Regions from separate parts of the Marinococcus salis genome, predicted to be linked through region 1. Evidence: a T-box and tRNA genes for the amino acid it is inferred to sense, from the RefSeq annotation. Region 1 holds a T-box; the other regions hold tRNA genes.
What was found. The T-box of region 1 lies ahead of argS (arginine--tRNA ligase). A T-box ahead of a tRNA ligase gene usually reads a tRNA of that ligase, here a tRNA-Arg.
Positions count from the first base shown of each region.

Region 2: it has a tRNA-Arg gene. The T-box ahead of argS (arginine--tRNA ligase) is inferred to sense a tRNA for this amino acid. The anticodon was not compared.
Region 3: it has a tRNA-Arg gene. The T-box ahead of argS (arginine--tRNA ligase) is inferred to sense a tRNA for this amino acid. The anticodon was not compared.
Region 4: it has a tRNA-Arg gene. The T-box ahead of argS (arginine--tRNA ligase) is inferred to sense a tRNA for this amino acid. The anticodon was not compared.

Region 1 is NZ_JBQOJB010000016.1:25,360-29,685, reverse strand. Features, by position in the region: gene ACTTK6_RS12555 (hypothetical protein) at 32-229, opposite strand; gene ACTTK6_RS12550 (MFS transporter) at 325-1,563, opposite strand; T-box leader at 1,788-1,995, shown strand; gene argS (arginine--tRNA ligase) at 2,041-3,729, shown strand; gene ACTTK6_RS12540 (GrpB family protein) at 3,823-4,326, shown strand, end outside.
Region 2 is NZ_JBQOJB010000020.1:26,523-30,848, forward strand. Features, by position in the region: gene ACTTK6_RS13820 (glycerophosphodiester phosphodiesterase) at 1-812, opposite strand, end outside; gene ACTTK6_RS13825 (hypothetical protein) at 1,066-1,314, opposite strand; gene ACTTK6_RS13830 (hypothetical protein) at 1,500-1,667, opposite strand; tRNA gene ACTTK6_RS13835 (tRNA-Arg) at 1,895-1,969, opposite strand; gene ACTTK6_RS13840 (hypothetical protein) at 2,122-2,589, opposite strand; gene ACTTK6_RS13845 (Glu/Leu/Phe/Val family dehydrogenase) at 2,707-3,957, opposite strand; gene ACTTK6_RS13850 (cysteine hydrolase family protein) at 3,972-4,326, opposite strand, start outside.
Region 3 is NZ_JBQOJB010000006.1:4,229-8,554, forward strand. Features, by position in the region: gene rph (ribonuclease PH) at 1-8, shown strand, start outside; gene ACTTK6_RS07185 (XTP/dITP diphosphatase) at 9-605, shown strand; gene ACTTK6_RS07190 (metallophosphoesterase) at 646-1,176, shown strand; tRNA gene ACTTK6_RS07195 (tRNA-Arg) at 1,249-1,325, shown strand; gene ilvE (branched-chain-amino-acid transaminase) at 1,663-2,568, shown strand; T-box leader at 2,606-2,858, shown strand; gene ilvB (acetolactate synthase large subunit) at 2,987-4,326, shown strand, end outside.
Region 4 is NZ_JBQOJB010000003.1:56,630-60,955, forward strand. Features, by position in the region: gene ACTTK6_RS03640 (M20/M25/M40 family metallo-hydrolase) at 1-854, opposite strand, end outside; gene prli42 (stressosome-associated protein Prli42) at 957-1,037, shown strand; gene ACTTK6_RS03650 (aromatic acid exporter family protein) at 1,113-2,129, opposite strand; tRNA gene ACTTK6_RS03655 (tRNA-Arg) at 2,299-2,373, opposite strand; gene ACTTK6_RS03660 (hypothetical protein) at 2,447-2,809, opposite strand; gene ACTTK6_RS03665 (hypothetical protein) at 2,980-3,216, shown strand; gene ACTTK6_RS03670 (BrxA/BrxB family bacilliredoxin) at 3,287-3,715, opposite strand; gene ACTTK6_RS03675 (metal ABC transporter solute-binding protein, Zn/Mn family) at 3,796-4,326, opposite strand, start outside.

The DNA of each region.
Region 1 (4,326 bases):
AATCACTCAGTGCACGTTCGGGATTGTGCTCTTAGAAATTAGTGGTGATACCATAAATCAGCTGAAGTAAAGAAGCCGATAGTAAAAGGTATATAGATATAGTGAACTTCGGCTGCCGGCTTACCTTTTTTGATTTTCTGAACTCTCTGAACTCTCTGAACATAATAACGCCGGCGGTCATGATTAATAGAAAGCACGAAGCGTAAACAATCATGTCAACTACATTCATTAAGATTCTCCTTTCTACGATTAAAATGAAAAGTTTTATTTACTTCAATGCAAACAGCAGCGCCCTCTAAACAAAGAAAGCGCCGCTGTTTATTTTTAAGTAGAGAGTTCTTCCTCTTCGGCAGATACCGATAATAGTCTCCGTTGCCGTACATATATCAGGCCGCTGATAGTCAAAAGGAGCGAAGCCATAATAAAAACGCTGCGGACTCCCACTACTTCCGCGATTCCGCCAACCAGCAGCGAAGAAAAACCAAAAAAGCTGGTTAAAATTACGTCTCTGGCGGAAAACACCCTTGCCAGCTGTTTTTCCTCCGTATGGGTTTGAATCAGAGAAATCTGTGTAACCTCCTGAACCTGCGTCGGAATACCGATCAAAAGGGAAATGAGCAGGGCAAAAACGCTGGAAGCCGGAAACGCGAACCAAAAGGTGAAAACCGCAACACAAAAGGAGCTGCCGATTAAAAAATACCGGGCTTTTATCTGAAGTGCCTTTTCAAACCGGAAGCAGAGCATGCCTCCAATCATCAGGCCGGCAAAAAAAGAAGCATTGATGTACCCCCACCACGACTCATTTTCCTGCAGCACCTCGGTAACATACACATACAATAACGCAGCAATCCAGATGGCTCCTGTTAAAGAGGTAATGCCGTCGACAATAAACATGGTGCGCAGCGGACGATGCTTCCAAACATACTTCCACCCTGCTTGAAGGACTGCTGCCATCGATGGGCCCGAAGAGGTTTGAAAAGAAGCAACACTTCTCTCAATACGAACGCCGAGAAGCAGAAAAGAAATCACCATAAAGGCAAGGGAGGTGCCTATAAGCACTGCACCTGGCGGAAACAGTACGATGAACAGAGCGCCAACAGGCCATCCGGCTAATTGAATTGTTTGATCCGACATGGCCATCAGGCTGTTTGCCCGAACCAGCGAATGCCGGGGGACGATTCTCGGGAGAGAAGCGTTCCGGGCTGGCATAATCCAGCTGTCCAGTACGGCAATCAGGCCTACAACCGTCAACGCCCAGATTAAAAATGAAGACCTGATACCTCGCAGGAGAAGCACAGGCAGGATCACCAACAGCAGTCCTTTGCCTGTTGAGGCTGAAGCTAAAATCGGTTTCAGGCTCCCTTTTTCCAGTATCCAGGGAGCGAACAGCCCGCCAAAAAACCGGGAAAAAGTATTGATAAAAGGAATAAGAGAAACGAGAAACACGGAAGAAGTGCGTTCGTAAACGATACTGATAATACTTACAAGATAAAAAATATCGCAGGCACTGGCGATAGACTGATTACTCAACAACAAAAAGAACGAACGCTTACGGCCCATCATATCACCCACTAGTATTTAGTTTTTATATGGGAAAAAGATGAGCTGCCTACATGGGCTTTCGTCCTTTCGTCAAAGTGCTTTATTGGATAAAATGTTGCATTAAGGTTGATTTAACTTCTGTTAAAATATCACAATTTATGGAAAAATGACAGCCTCGAAAACCACATTTATGATTTTAAGGTTGATTTTTCCATCCTTCACGTATATACTCGATCATTAATAAATCATATCCGGGGAAGAAGAGAGTAGTGATGCGGCCTGTCTGCAGCGACTCAGGGACGGTGGAAGCCTGAGAGACGGTGCATGATGAAGCGCACTTCGGAGGAACGGTCTGAAAGCAAGTAGGAACCGTCGGGTCATTTCGTTATCAATGGGCAAGAAGGTTCTTCGGAACAAACGGAGTGGTACCGCGGGTGATATCTCGTCTCTAATCAGAGGCGGGATTTTTTATGCCTTATTTAGGAGGAAAAGAAGATGATGGAATATGAAAAACAGTATGCCGAAGCCATTGTGCCCCACGTTCATCATGTACTGGAGATGGAGGAGGTGCAGGCGTTAATTGAACACCCAAAGCATGACGGACAGGGAGATCTGGCGTTTCCTTGTTTTGTGCTGGCCAGGCATTTCCGATCCAGCCCGAATGAGATCGCTGGATGGCTCGCTGACAGCATCCATAGCCCGTTGTTTGAAAAAGTGGTGGCCGATGGACCGTATGTGAATGGGTTTTTAGACAAAGCAGCCGTCAGCAAACAGCTTCTTCAGCGCATTCAACAAGAAAGAAAGGGTTACGGAACACATACATGGGGCGTGGGAAAGACGATTACGCTGGATTTTTCGTCACCCAATATTGCAAAGCCGTTTTCCATGGGGCATTTACGGTCGACGGTAATCGGTAATGCCATGGCGAACATTGTAGAAAAGTGTGGATATACCCCGGTTAAAATTAACCATGTAGGTGACTGGGGCACCCAGTTCGGGAAATTAATGGCGGCCTATACGCGCTGGGGTTCGGAGGAGCAGGTACAGCGGAATACGATTAAAGAGCTGTTGGACTTGTATGTGCTGTTTCATAAAAAAGCGGAGGCTGAGCCGTATTTGGAAGAAGAAGCCCGTCAGTGGTTCCGAAAGCTGGAGCAGGGGGATGAAGAAGCGGACCGTCTCTGGCGGTGGTTCCGGTGCGAATCTCTGCAGGAATTTTCAAAGATTTACGATCTGCTGGGTATAACGTTTGATACGTATCAGGGCGAAGCCTTTTACAACGACAAAATGGAGAATGCTGCCCAACTGATTCAAGAAAAGGGGCTACTGGAAGCGTCCGAGGGAGCGGAAATCGTGAATTTGAGTGATCGTCAGCTGCCACCATGCCTGATCCGGAAATCGGATGGAGCGACTCTGTATGCCACGCGGGATCTGGCCGCTGCTATTTATCGGCATCAGTATTACCAATTTGATCAGTCCTACTATGTTGTCGGGGACGAGCAACGGCTGCATTTTCAACAGCTGTTTTTGGTTCTGGAAAAGATGGGATACGTTTGGGCCAAGGGGATGGTCCACATCCCGTTTGGCTTTATCCAGCAAAACGGGAAGAAAATGTCGACGAGAAAAGGAAAAGTGATTTTACTGGAAGAAGTGATTCAGGAAGCCATTGAGCTGGCCCAGCGAAACATTGAGGACAAAAATCCGGTGCTCGCGCACAAGAAAGAAACCGCGCGAATGGTCGGTGTCGGGGCGATTATTTTTCATGATTTAAAGCACGAACGGCAACATGATATCGAATTTCAGCTGGAGGATATGCTGCGGTTTGAAGGGACGACAGGACCGTATGTACAGTATACGCATGCAAGAGCCTGTTCGATTTTAAGGAAGGCCGGTTATCATCCGTCGTCGGTGGAGGAGGGGTTAACGGATGCTCCGAGCTGGAATGTCGTTAAAACGCTGGCAGCTTTTCCGTCGGTTATTGAAAGAAGCTATCATCAGAGGGAGCCTTCGGTCATTGCCAAGTATTTAATTCATTTAAGCCAGAGCTTTAACAAGTATTACAGCCAGGTCCGTATTCGGGGAGAAGATGCGGAACAACCTTCGCGGCTGGCTCTGGTGCAGGCCACGGCGATCGTGCTGGAAGAAGGGTTACGGATGCTTGGCATTCAGGCACCTAAAGAAATGTGATGACTCCAAGTAGGAAAGGCGCTATGCACGAGGATTGGAAAACCACATTCGATCACTTTCTTACGGAGGAAGATTCTTAAGGAGGCTAACGCTATGAACCAAAAGGTCTATCTTCAGAATTCCAATGCAGCCTGGAAGGAGGAATACGCTGCGGAAGCCGAAAATATCTGTTTCGCTCTCGGAGATGTTCAGCTCCCGATAGAACATATTGGCAGTACTGCTGTTCCAGGTTTACCAGCAAAGCCCGTGGTGGATATGATGCTCGGGGTCGAGAGGCTGGACCAGGTCGACGAGTGGAAAGGGCAACTGGAGGTCATAGGGTACGAAGAGGTCCATCACTCCGATATGCCCGAGCGGCGATTTTTCCGCAAAGGGCAACGGGGAGGCGGCACGCACCATCTGCACATCTATGTGTACCAGAGTGAAGCGTGGAACAATCAGTGGCTGTTTCGAGAGGAGCTGCGTAGGTCTTCCGCCAAACGCCAGTACTATGAGCAATTAAAACAGATGTTAGCTCGTTTGTATCCGCAGGACCGAAAACGTTATACGGCAGCCAAAGCTCCGTTCATTCAGCGGACCATCAACCAGGCCCAACGC
Region 2 (4,326 bases), on a different contig from region 1:
CACTCTTTCGAGGCTCCCTTTTCTTCCAGCTGTTTGGGTTGTTCCGATGAGTTTGATTTCAATGGGCCGCCCTCTAGCTGTTCTGGTTCTGCGGGATATAAATACTGCTGCAGTGCCTTAGGCTTATTCGTAATGATCCCAGTAACGCCAGCCTCTATGGCTTTTTTCCATCCACTCTTTTTATCAATAGTGTACGGAACTACTTCCAGTTCCGCGTTGATAGCGTCGTCAATCCAAGCTTTGTCAATTGTACGGTAATGAGGATGAAGCTCAGTAGCCCCGACAATTTTCGCGTATTCACACGGTCGGTATAGATGCACCGCATAAAGAATTGCGATGTTTACCTCTTCCGATAACTCCCGGGCGTAGGCCATCGAGCGGTGGTTAAAGCTTGACACGGTAGCTGACTCAATCTTTTTGTAGTCATTCAGCAGGTTAATTACAGCTTCTTCAAGCCCTTTATGTGCAACATTGGAATTTTTCAGCTCAAGCACAAACTTCATCTCTTCCGTGCTTGTTTCCTGCAGCAGACGTTCCAGGCTGACGATTTTTTCTTTGCGGTATCGTTTGTTCATCCACGCCCCAGCGCTTAAGTCCTGCAGTTCTTTGTATGTATATTCATGAACACTCCCGGAAGCTCCAGTCGTTCGTTTCAAAAGCGTATCATGAATTAATACTGGAACCCCGTCTTTTGAAAGCTGCACGTCTGTTTCAATTGCGTCTGCCCCGTCTGTAACGGCCTGGCGGAAAGCCGACATTGTATTTTCCGGGCGGCGGTCTGAAGCCCCCCGATGAGCTATAATTGAAGTCAAAATATCTTCCCTCCCTGCAAATAACCGTACAAAACCCGCTCTATAAGAGCAGGTTCCGGCAGATGTCCCACTATCGGCTATAATCGTTATTCCATAAAGTTTGCTTTCCACAATTGCCCTGGCTCCCACTGCCTGGGCAAATCTTTTCTTTATTATATATTCACATTCCAGGGTTTGAAAAGCAACCGTTAAGGCACATTCAATTTCTTCCATAAAAACAAGCCTTGCTCTATTAAAGTTTTCTGCCTGCTTTTTAATATTTTTTCTGTTGCTTTTGGGACATAATATTTCTTTCAGTAACGCTCAAAAAATGTAATTCTCCCCTGTCGTTGAATAGAAAAAAAGGCGATGCAGCAGGCACATTTGCTTCTCTCGATAAATTGTTGCCTTCTTTGTGCATGTGAATCGTCTGTATGCTCGACTCTGTATCGTACCAATGATATCCGAACAGTCCGGCAATGCCCAGGCCAAGCACTGTAACAATCGCATAAAACTTCCCCATATTCCCCACTCCAATTGTGCTTCTTCAGTGAATAATATTATAGCTGCAACCCCTATTGCAGATTATTATCCTGGTTACTACCTTATATTATACAATTCCAGGATGATACATACTTCCATCACTTTCTTTCATTTATTAGTTTAGCACTACCAAATCTCACAAAAAAACTCCGCCTCGGCGAAGTTTCATAAAAGCATAGATGTATTTAACAACACAAGCGCAAGCAGCGAGCTTCCGTACAGTAGTGAACAATGCTGCCTATTTTCTTTCATCTCTGCATTTGTGTTCCACAGTTCGTAAAATAAATAAGTGAGCACAGCAAACAACATCAGGGATAAAATAATAATAATCATTTTAACTCCCTTCCCGCTTTTTGTCAGAATCTTTAATTTAATTTTAGTGCATCTGTCCGGTCTTTTCAAACCTTTTTCACTTTTGGACATACATTTTCCCAAAGGCAACTTTTATATTGGAAATTTCAAGGCACAATAAAATATGCATCCCCCGGCCCTCACTCAGCCAGTCGAAGAGTAAATATTAAAATCCCCCGTGCGCCGGCACGGGGGTACATTTTTACAAGTGGCGCCCTAGGCAGGATTCGAACCTGCGACCTACAGCTTAGGAGGCTGTTGCTCTTCCCCTGAGCTACTAGGGCAAATATACATTCATAAGGATACAGAAACCTCTGTCGCAAAGAGCAAAGACAAATGTAAGAATACGTGTAAAAGCGCTTATTGTCAAGGTTTCCTTTTTAAGTTATATGATAAAACAGACACCCAACTATGAAGCTGGGTGCCTGTTTTGCTATTAATTCGTTACTTTGTATTCGCGGAGCATATGAGCAAATACCTGCTCTATATGCTTTTTCTCCAGCTTCGTGCAGTCTTTTGGCTTTTTGCCGGCTTCGGCAATTACCCACTGGTTGCTGCGTGTATCAATCAGGTACAGCTTATCGTTTGGTAGAAATACCTGACTGAGTGCTTTCTTTTTCGGCTCATCCAGTGTTAAATCAACCATAACGTCAATATTACGGTCGAAGTGACCGCTGACGGAACCTTTTAATTCTGATTCCAGAAGTTCAATGGTGAAAGTTTCATCTCTGAACCGTTTTCTGTAGTCTTCTTTTTCCAATTCACCCTGGTCCACAATTTCCATTAAAACCTCGTCGAAATCGCCCCAGAGCTTATCAATACACTTGCTGATACGTTTCATTTTTTCTGCCGTAGTGTCTTCTGTGTCATTTTTATGAAAATCAAATTCTTTTGACCAATCCATCTAATCCCTCCTAGAACTCTTAGCATTTTCCTTCCCGTTTCCGGAAAAACTCACACTTAGCATTTTATCTCGTTCTATGCACTATGGCTATAGCTTCACGTATAATTCGTTAATTTTTTAAATCCAGCCACGATAACCCATTGCTTCCTGCAGGCGGCCTATAGCAAAGGTCATGGCGCCGTTTCTATTCGTTGTCTTGTGCTCGTAGGCGGATTTTTCCGTCTGTTCATACGCCTCAAGAATAAAGGCTTTCATTCGTTCATTAATTACATCTTCAGACCAATAGTAGTTCATGTGGTTCTGGACCGACTCCAGATACGATACGATGACTCCTCCGGCGTTCACTAAAATATCCGGATACACCTGCTGCCCCTGGTCCTTTAAAATATGATCTGCTTCCGGCGTTGTCGGTCCGTTTGCAAGTTCCATAATTTTCGGCGCTTTTACCCGCTCTGCGTTCTTTTCTGTAATAACGCCTTCCATGGCAGCTGGGATCAGAATGTCAGCCTCTGTGTAAAGAATGTCCATATTGTTTTCAAGCATATAGTTTTCTCCGTATTCCTGCAGCCCATTCCCTGCTTTTGCCTGTTGGGCTCTTGGAATATCAAGCCCATTTTCCTCGTAAAGAGCTGCTTTGGAATCGCTGACGCTAACAATTTTACAGCCCATATCATACAAAAGTCTCGCAGCAATCTGACCGGCGTTGCCAAATCCCTGCACGGCTACGCGTACATCTTCAGCACGCTTGTTTTCTTTTTCAAGCATTTTTTCAATAATATACACAGCGCCGCGGGCAGTCGCTGATTCTCTTGCTTTTGAACCACCGACGAGAGGCGGCTTCCCAGTGATAACGCCGGGCTCATGTCCTCCGGCCATACGGGAATACGTGTCCATCATTACGCTCATGATCTTAGGATCTGTATACACATCCGGAGCCGGCACATCTTTATTCGGGCCAAGCAGGTCAAACAGCGCCTCGGTGTACCCCCGGCTTACCTGGCGAATTTCCCGGTCACTCAGAAGAGACGGGTCACATACGACTCCGCCCTTCGCTCCCCCATGCGGAATCTGCACCAGTGCACACTTAAATGTCATCCAGGCAGCAAGCGCTTCTGTTTCCTCTTCATCTGTTTGGGGATAAAAACGGAGGCCGCCTTTCACCGGCCCGAGAACGTCATTGTGCTGTGTGCGGTAGCCTGTAAACATCTGGGTATGGCCGTCATCCATTTCCACTGGAAACTGAACTTCTACCTTTCTTTTCGGATGCTTCAGTATCGTTTCTATAGTGTTTGGCAGTTGAATAAGCTGGGATGCTTCAGCGATCTGTTGATGTACAACGCCAAGCGGTCCCTGGTTTTGTTCAGCCATGATGCTCTTCCTTTCTATAGGACTGCTGCCCCTAAAATATTTTCTGCATGCTTTAATGCAAATGCGTGCCCTGCTTCATCAAAACTGGCTACGGCGTCCTGGTGAATAATGATATTAAACCCTTTATTATAAGCATCCACCGCAGTATGGAGGATGCATATATCGGTACAGACTCCGACAAGATGGAGCTCGGTGATGCCCCGTTCTCTTAATTTCATTTCCAGGCTCGTTCCTGCAAAGGCACTATACCTTGTTTTATCCATCTGCCAAACATTCGGCTGGTGTTGTATAGTTTCGTACAGGCTTTGAATGCTTCGATACAGGTCTCTTCCTTTTGTGCCTGCTATATTATGGGAAGGAAATAATTCC
Region 3 (4,326 bases), on a different contig from region 1:
TGGTGTAATTGAAAACGATCGTAATAGCTACAAAAAACGCTGGCAAAGTAAAAGAGTTTGAACACATGTTTGGCAGTCAGTATAAAGTGGAATCTTTACTGGAGAAAAAGATTGACGATATCCCTGAAACAGGCGTTACCTTTGAAGAAAATGCCATTATTAAAGCAGAAGCTGTGAGAGACCATCTCAACTGTACAGTGATTGCAGACGATTCAGGTCTGGAGATTGATGCTTTAGACGGCCGTCCGGGCGTGTACTCTGCCCGGTATGCAGGAGAAAACAAAGATGACGAAGCGAACATGGAAAAAGTTTTACAGGAATTAAAGCATATTCCTCGTGATAGACGCAGCGCCCGTTTTGTTTGTGTGCTGGCCGTGGCACTGCCAGACGGAAGTGTGCATACATTTACGGGAACGTGTGAAGGGGAAATAGCAGAGGCGCGGGCTGGAACTAACGGTTTTGGTTATGATCCTGTGTTCTATTTGCCAGACTACAAAAAGACGATGGCAGAGTTGAATGCAGAAGAAAAGCACCGTATCAGTCATCGGGGCAGGGCGCTTGAAAAGCTTTGGGCTCAGGGCCGGAAGCTGCTGCTGGACAGCTGAAAATAATTTTATGAATCATAAAGAGTTGGAGGCAGAATCAATGGACATTTTAGTGGTAAGCGACAATCATGGAAGCGAAGAAGTATTAAAGCAGGTACTCGACCGTCATCAGGAAGGAGTAAGTGCTGTGCTGCACTGCGGGGATTCGGAAGCCTCGCCGGATGACAAACTGTTAAATAATGTGCACATCGTACAGGGCAATGTCGACAGTCCGGGAAATTTCCCTGATGAATTAACGGTAGATGTGGGGCACATTAAAACGTATCTTACTCACGGACATTTATACCAGGTGAAAACATCGTATGCTTCGCTCTTTTCTAAAGCTGAGCAAATCAACGCTGACCTGGTATGCTCCGGCCATACTCACGTAGCTGGGGCGTTCGAAGAAGACGGAACAATTTTTGTGAATCCCGGAAGCCTGCTGCTTCCGCAGGAACGGCCCGAACAGACGTATGCTATCGTAAATGTCTCCAATCAGGGCCAGTCGATTAACGTCCATTTTTACGAGAGAGACTCAGGCAATGAGCTTCTTGATCTTTCAAAAAGCTTTCCGTTTCCAGAGGGTGAATAAAATCCCTCTGGAAACCTTTATTGACTTTTAAGGAAAAATATTTTAACATAATGAATGTCGCAAAAAACAGATGTCCCAGTAGCTCAGCTGGATAGAGCAACAGCCTTCTAAGCTGTAGGCCGCAGGTTCGAGTCCTGCCTGGGACGCCATTTTTAATTATCGATATGTTCAAGGGACAGAAAAGGGGCCTCCTTTTCTGTCCCTTTTATTTTACTTTCAAACCGCTGTTGGAAAAGAGAAAAGCGGAAAATATGGAAGATTATATTTCAGCATAGTGGACACTGGAACTTATATCTGATGCAGAAGTACAAATTATCTAAAAAGTTTATTTAAAATGGTTGACCACAAACTAGATTGGGCGTAATATATACGTCAAACGTTAAAAATGTAGTCAGAGAAAGAACATTTGCCTTTTGAGGGTGTACACATTACCCTGTTAAATTAGAAAGGCAGACGATAGATTGAAGGGACGCAGAGGTGATATCAGTGTCGGAACAATGGATATTTTTGGACGGAGAATTCGTCAAAAAGGAAGATGCCAAAATCTCCGTATATGATCATGGTTTTTTATACGGCGATGGCGTTTTCGAAGGCATTCGCGTATACAATGGCAATATTTACAAGCTGGATGAACACCTTTTGCGTTTATACCACTCTGCGAAATCGATCATGCTTGATATACCTCAATCTAAAGAAGAGATGACGGAAATCATCAGGCAGACACTGCAGAAAAATAAACTTGAAGATGCTTATATCCGGCTTGTCGTTTCAAGAGGCGTAGGAAACCTTGGCCTGGATCCTGCATCGTGTGCAAATCCTTCTATCATAGTTATCGCAGAGGAGCTTGCAATCTATCCAAAAGAATTTTATGAGCACGGCCTTGAAATTGTGACAGTGGCGACCCGGCGGAACCGGCCGGATGTGTTAAGTCCTAAGGTGAAATCATTAAATTATCTGAATAATATACTGGTGAAAATGGAAGCAAGCCTGGCCGGCGTCAGTGAGGCATTGATGCTGAACGATCAGGGGTATGTCGCGGAAGGGTCCGCAGATAATATCTTTATTATTAGAAATGGAGCGCTGATGACGCCGCCGGGATACATTGGAGCTTTAGAGGGAATCACCCGGCAGGCGATTCTGGAAATGGCTGCAGACATGGGATACGACGTGCGCGAAGAGGCCTTTACAAGACACGACGTCTATACCGCCGAGGAGGTCTTTCTGACCGGCACAGCTGCAGAAGTCATTGCCGTTGTGAAGGTAGACGGAAGAATAATTGGGGACGGGGAGCCGGGAGAAGAAACAAACCGTCTTCTGCGCGCTTTCAGACAGAAAGTAGTAGAGGACGGAGTAAAAGTTTATTCAGACAATTCCCGCATAGAGATTGGCTAATTGACTGAATAGATGTACAATATAATTAAATAGTATTGAGAAATCGACGACAGGGACCAGTAAATAATGTATTTTCCTTCACAGAGAGCTGCCGTGGCTGAAAGAGCAGCAGGAAATCGTATTGAACTCCCCCTTGAGAGCTTTCCTGAACCTGAGTAGGGAAAGCCGGATGCCGAGTGGGCCTCCGTTATGGCAAACCGAACCGGAAAAGCGGTTCTTAAGGCAATAAGTGCGAGCTTATTGTAAAAAAGGGTGGTACCGTGAAAAGCAGACGTCTTTTCGCCCCTTTAGAGCAGCAGCAGCTGTCTATTGGAGGTGAAAGGGCGTTTTTTATTATCCAGTAGTTCCCTTCTCGGAGGACGTATATAGAGGCAGGCAGTGAGAAAGAAAAGATTTGAGTATAAAAGGAGGAGCGAGTATGAATACAAGAGTGAGAGAAGTAAAAGGGCGCGAACTGAAAGACGAAAACCAGGAAATGAGTGGCTCAAGCATGCTGATCCAGGCTTTGGCCAGGGAAAATGTAGACACTATTTTCGGCTATCCCGGCGGGGCTATTCTTCCCACTTACGACGAAATCTACCGTACCGGTATCCGTCATATCCTTTCGCGGCATGAGCAGGGGGCCATTCATGCAGCAGAGGGATATGCAAGAGTTTCAGGGAAGCCCGGTGTGTGTGTCGTAACGTCAGGACCAGGAGCTACAAACGTGGTCACCGGCATTGCTGACGCTATGATTGACTCTCTCCCTCTTGTGGTTGTGACCGGTCAGGTAGCTACCTCCGTGATTGGTACGGACGCTTTTCAGGAAGCAGATATCCTGGGTATTACGATGCCGATCACGAAGCATAATTTTCAGGCACGAACGGTAGAAGACCTGCCGAGAATTATCAGGGAAGCATTCCATATTGCTACCACAGGGCGTCCGGGACCGGTCGTAATTGACCTTCCTAAAGACGTATCCATTGCCTCTGGAATGTTTCATTACGATGATGAGCCGAACCTCCCTGGCTACCAGCCAACGTACACACCAAACAAACTTCAGATCCGCAAGCTTGCCGAGGCAGTAACGAAAGCCAAGCGTCCGGTAATTCTCTCCGGAGCGGGCATTCTGCATGCCGGTGCTTCCCCGGAACTGCTTGAATTCGTTGAACAGCAGCAGATTCCGGTTGCTTCAACGCTTCTTGGACTTGGCGGATTTCCAGGTACTCATGAACTGGCGCTTGGCATGGCCGGAATGCACGGAACGTATGCAGCCAATATGGCCCTCCACGAAGCTGACCTGCTTATCAATATTGGCGCCCGCTTTGACGACCGTGTCACCGGGAATCTGGAGCACTTCGCCCCGCAAGCGACAGTCGCCCACATTGACGTTGATCCGGCAGAGATCGGTAAAATCATTGAAACGCATATCCCGGTAGTGGGGGATGCCAAAGAAGCCCTTCGCCTTTTGAATGAAGTAAACCCACAGCCTGGCGAAAGCGTGCGCTGGAGAATGAAAGTGGACGAATGGCAGCAGGAATTCCCGCTCTGGTACAAGGAAGGCTCTGAGTATATTAAACCGCAGAAGCTTACAGAGTTAGTGTATGAGAAAACTAATGGCGAAGCGATTATCACGACGGACGTTGGCCAGCACCAAATGTGGGCTGCCCAGTATTATAAATTCGACCATCCGAACGCCTGGGTGACAAGCGGAGGACTCGGAACAATGGGATTCGGGTTTCCAGCTGCAATCGGTGCCCAGTTTGCTGAGCCGGACCG
Region 4 (4,326 bases), on a different contig from region 1:
GGCTGTATATCCACAGAAGCCTGTGCGCCCATTTCTTCGGCTGCTTCTTCGAAAGCCTCCCGCATCGCAGCTACCTGCCGGCTCAACTTATCTGGTTTAAAAGAGCGCGCTTCTGCAGAAATTACAACTTCATCGCACACGACGTTGGTCTGGGTGCCCCCGGCAAAGCTTCCAATATTAGCTGTGGTTTCTTCATCAATTCGTCCGAGCGGCATTTTGGTTATTGCTTTAGAAGCGACACTGATGGCCGATATGCCTTTTTCAGGCTCCACTCCCGCATGCGCCTTTTTTCCGTAAATAGCAGCATGCATTTTCGTCTGGTACGGTGCAGCAGTGACAAGAGTACCTACAGGCCCGTCGCTGTCGAGCGCATAGCCCATATCAGCATGCACGAGACCCGTATCAAGATGTTTTGCTCCCACCAGTCCGGATTCCTCCCCGACTGTAATAATAAATTGAATATCGCCGTAGGAGGCCTCTTCTTCCTGAAGAACTTTTACCATTTCCAGCATGGAAGCAATTCCTGCCTTATCATCTGCACCGAGAATGGTCTCTCCCATCGATACAATATAATCGTCCTGCACCTCGGGCTCAATGCCTTTCCCCGGTTCGACCGTATCCATGTGGGCGGTGAAATAAATCACCGGCTTTATGCTGTCCGTGCCTTTCAGCGTACAGACCAGGTTTCCTGCTCCATGACCGGTGAGGGATTTTGCATTATCTTCTTTCGTTTCAAGCCCCAGCTCCTGAAATTTCCGTTTAATGACATCGGCTATTTTGGCTTCGTGTTTCGTTTCCGAGTCAATTTGTACCAGTTCGATAAATTCCTGTATTAAACGTTCTTGATTTGCCATCACTATTATAACTCCTTTGCGGATTGCTTAGGTTTATTATATATTTTTTCGCCTGCTGTGTTATAATTTGAGCATTAGTTTCCATTGAAAGCGGGGGTTAGAATGCAGAAAGTCATTATTTACATTATGATCTTTGCGCTTGTCGGCAGCAGCCTGTTAATGGGCGGAGCAGTAATGTTTTAAATCAATACCTCTGCTCTGCTTGTATGTATAGGAGGAAGCAGAACTTCCGGGCGCCCATGCCCGGGGTTCTGCTTTTTATTTATTCCTTCGTGCCTTCTGCCTGTTTAATCGCTTGCCCGATATGGTGTGCGTCCGCTTCGGGTCGGGTTTAAACATTTTTTTAATGAGCAGGTATTCTTCAATTTCATACAAAATGTAAAATAAAGAAGATCGTATTTCGAATTCATGCCTCGTCTTTGGCAGCTCCATCTGCTGGATTTCAAGCTTCATCTCGTCAAGACGATATAAGAAATAGCCGGCAGTATTGCCCGGAGAGACGGCGTCGCTTAACTCATCCATATAATCAGCCATTTTATGCCCCTGGGGCACAGACTGGTCAATGGAAGAAATAAACGGCAAAATACTTTCGAGTACCGAAAACTGCTTTTCTCTCATGCGGAAGTAGTGGTAGAAGTAGTCATCATCCCGGAGAAAATGATTGTCTATGTCCCGCAGAGCTTTTCCTTTAGCTTCATCAATAATTTTAGCTGCTTCCGAAAATTCCCCGCCGTCCCAGATGTTATCTCCAAAGCGAAGGTAGTTTGCGTATTCCTCCCAGATTTTGCGGAAAGCGTCTTCGAGGCTTAACTGGTCCTGGGCCAGGCTTTTTTCACTGCTCGGCATGTACAGGTTCATGATTAAAGCTACCCCGATACCGATAAAAATAATTGCCAGCTCGTTCATCCATATGCCTGCGCTCACCTGTCCCTCTGTATAAAGGTGCAGAACTATCACGCTGCTTGTAACGATTCCCCGGGCGGCATTAGCCGCTACGCTGAGTGGAATGCTGATCAGAAACAGCATCGCAACAGCCACTGGATTGTAGCCGATTAGTTCAAAAAATACACTCGCTACTCCCAGGCCGATCACGCAGGAGACGAGTCGTTCAATACTGACTGTCAGAGAGCCTCTTTTGGTCGTGGTAATACAAAGAATGGTAATGACGCCTGCCGATATGTAGTAATCGAGCTGCAGCAGCTGGGCAATGTATACGGATATAGCAGTACCTACTGCTGTCTTCAGCGTCCGATAGCCAATTCGGAATCTCCCCATCTAAAAAACCTCTCTGTTTGTTCATTCGTATCTGTATTATATCGTAAACCCGGGCGCAGGGAAACTGACTAAGATGTTTCAGCCCTGGTCCTCTTGCACGCGCCCATTACATTCCAAACAGCATATAAAAAAGCAAAGGAATAGCTCCTTTGCTCACACATTTATTCATTGGTGCGCCTACCAGGACTCGAACCTGGAATGCGAGAACCGGAATCTCGAGTGATATCCCTTTCACCATAGGCGCTTTTGTCATATGTTTTAACAAGACAATGAATACTATACCAATGAACGAATAGTAAAGTCAACCCATTTTTAAATTATGTTTCTTCGGAAGAACCCTCCAGCATTTTTTCAAACTGGCCGTTGATATCTTCTTCACTGTAGCCTGCTTCCTGCAGCCGTTTAGTGAAATGCTGGGAATACACTTTGGAACGTTCATGCATCTTGCCGAACTTTTTTGCCTCCTGCTTTTTTTTCGTACGTTTCTGGCGGTCTTCGGCGTTGGACATGAGGCTTTCCGTAATAAATAAAGCTTTCCATACCTGCTCCTCTTCGTAGCCGGAGGCGTTTGTATCAAGCTCATCGATGACATTCTGGTAGTAATCGCGAAACTCATCATACGAAATTTCCTCGTCCATATTTAAGTATTCCTGAATTTTTTCATAATACGTTTGAATCATTTGTCTCCGCCCTTTTCATTTATGTAGTCCGAAACAGTATACCATGAATCTAAACCTGAGCGTCAAGACGCCCCTGCTGTCTTTTCTTATTTTTGCAAATGACGTTTAAAGCAAAAGCGATGAAGGGAAGAACCCTTTATAGATCTTACACGAAGAAAGAGGGATAACAAATGGCAGAAGTAACATTCAAAGCTAACATAGGCGAACCTCAGACAACAATTGCCTCCAACGGTAAAACCTTATGGTACAGCGTAACTAAAGAAGAAGGCCCGTCCACCAAAAGCAATGACTTTCGGGTTGGCTTTGAGACCTCTCAGGAATTCGAGCCCAAAACAAGCGAAATCGTGTTTCCGGATGTCGATACTACTGTAGAGCAGGACGGCAATATTTATCATTTAGAAAAGTAAGTGCCATAGGCTCCTCGGCCAGAGAGGAGCTCTTTTTTTGCAAAAAAAAAAGCGCCCCGGAGGGCACTTATTATTTTGCGCAGTATTGATCGAAAGCTTCTTCGAGTTTTTGAACAACCTGAATCGGTTCATGGCCTTCGATTTCATGACGTTCCACCATACGAACGAGTTCGCCGTCTTTTAGGAGCCCAAATGACGGAGATGACGGTGGAAACCCTGTGAAATAAGAACGGGCCTGTTCTGTTGCTTCTTTGTCCTGACCTGCAAATACGGTAACAAGCCGGTCGGGCTTCGTATCATAATTCGTCATGTAAGCTGCTGCCGGACGGGCAATGCCTCCAGCACAGCCGCATACAGAGTTTACCATGACGAGCGTTGTGCCTTCTTTATTCAACACCTCATCGACTTCTTCAGGCGTACGGAGAGACTGGTAACCAGCTTCTTCGATTTCGTCTCGGGAAGCTTGTACTATATCATTGACGTAAAAATCAAAATTCATTAAAATCCTTCCTTTCCTTCACCGAATACCTATATTGTAGCGGATAGGGAGAGAAAATCACAAGTGAGAAGCTCGAAAAGTTATTCATTCAGTGCTTTTTCAAGATTATCGACATTCTGATTCATCAGCGAAACGTAGGTAACCCCGTCAGCAACTTCTTCTTCACTGGCGGACTCAAGGTTGTTTAACGTATAAACCTCCGCCCCGATTTCTTCCTGAAGAACATCCGTCGTATCGGATGGAATATTTTCTTCCACCATAATAGCATTCAGATCATTTTTTTCTGCTGTATCGATAATTTCATTGATTTCCTGCGTGGACGGCTCGCTCTGGGCATTCACTCCGTTAATAGCTATCTCTTCGAGTCCGTACCGTTCCTCCCAATAGCCGTAAGCTGCATGGGAAACGATAAATTGATCTTTGCTGCTTTCTTCTGCAAGAGTTTGGAATCGCTCGTTGATTTTATCGAGTTCTGCTGTCAGTTCCTCATAGTTTTCTTCATAAGCCTGCTCATGATCAGGATCTGCTTCAACGAGCTGTTCTTTAATTACAGTAGCCGCTTCCTTCGCCTGAACCGGATCGATCCATATATGAGGATCTGTGCCCCCGTG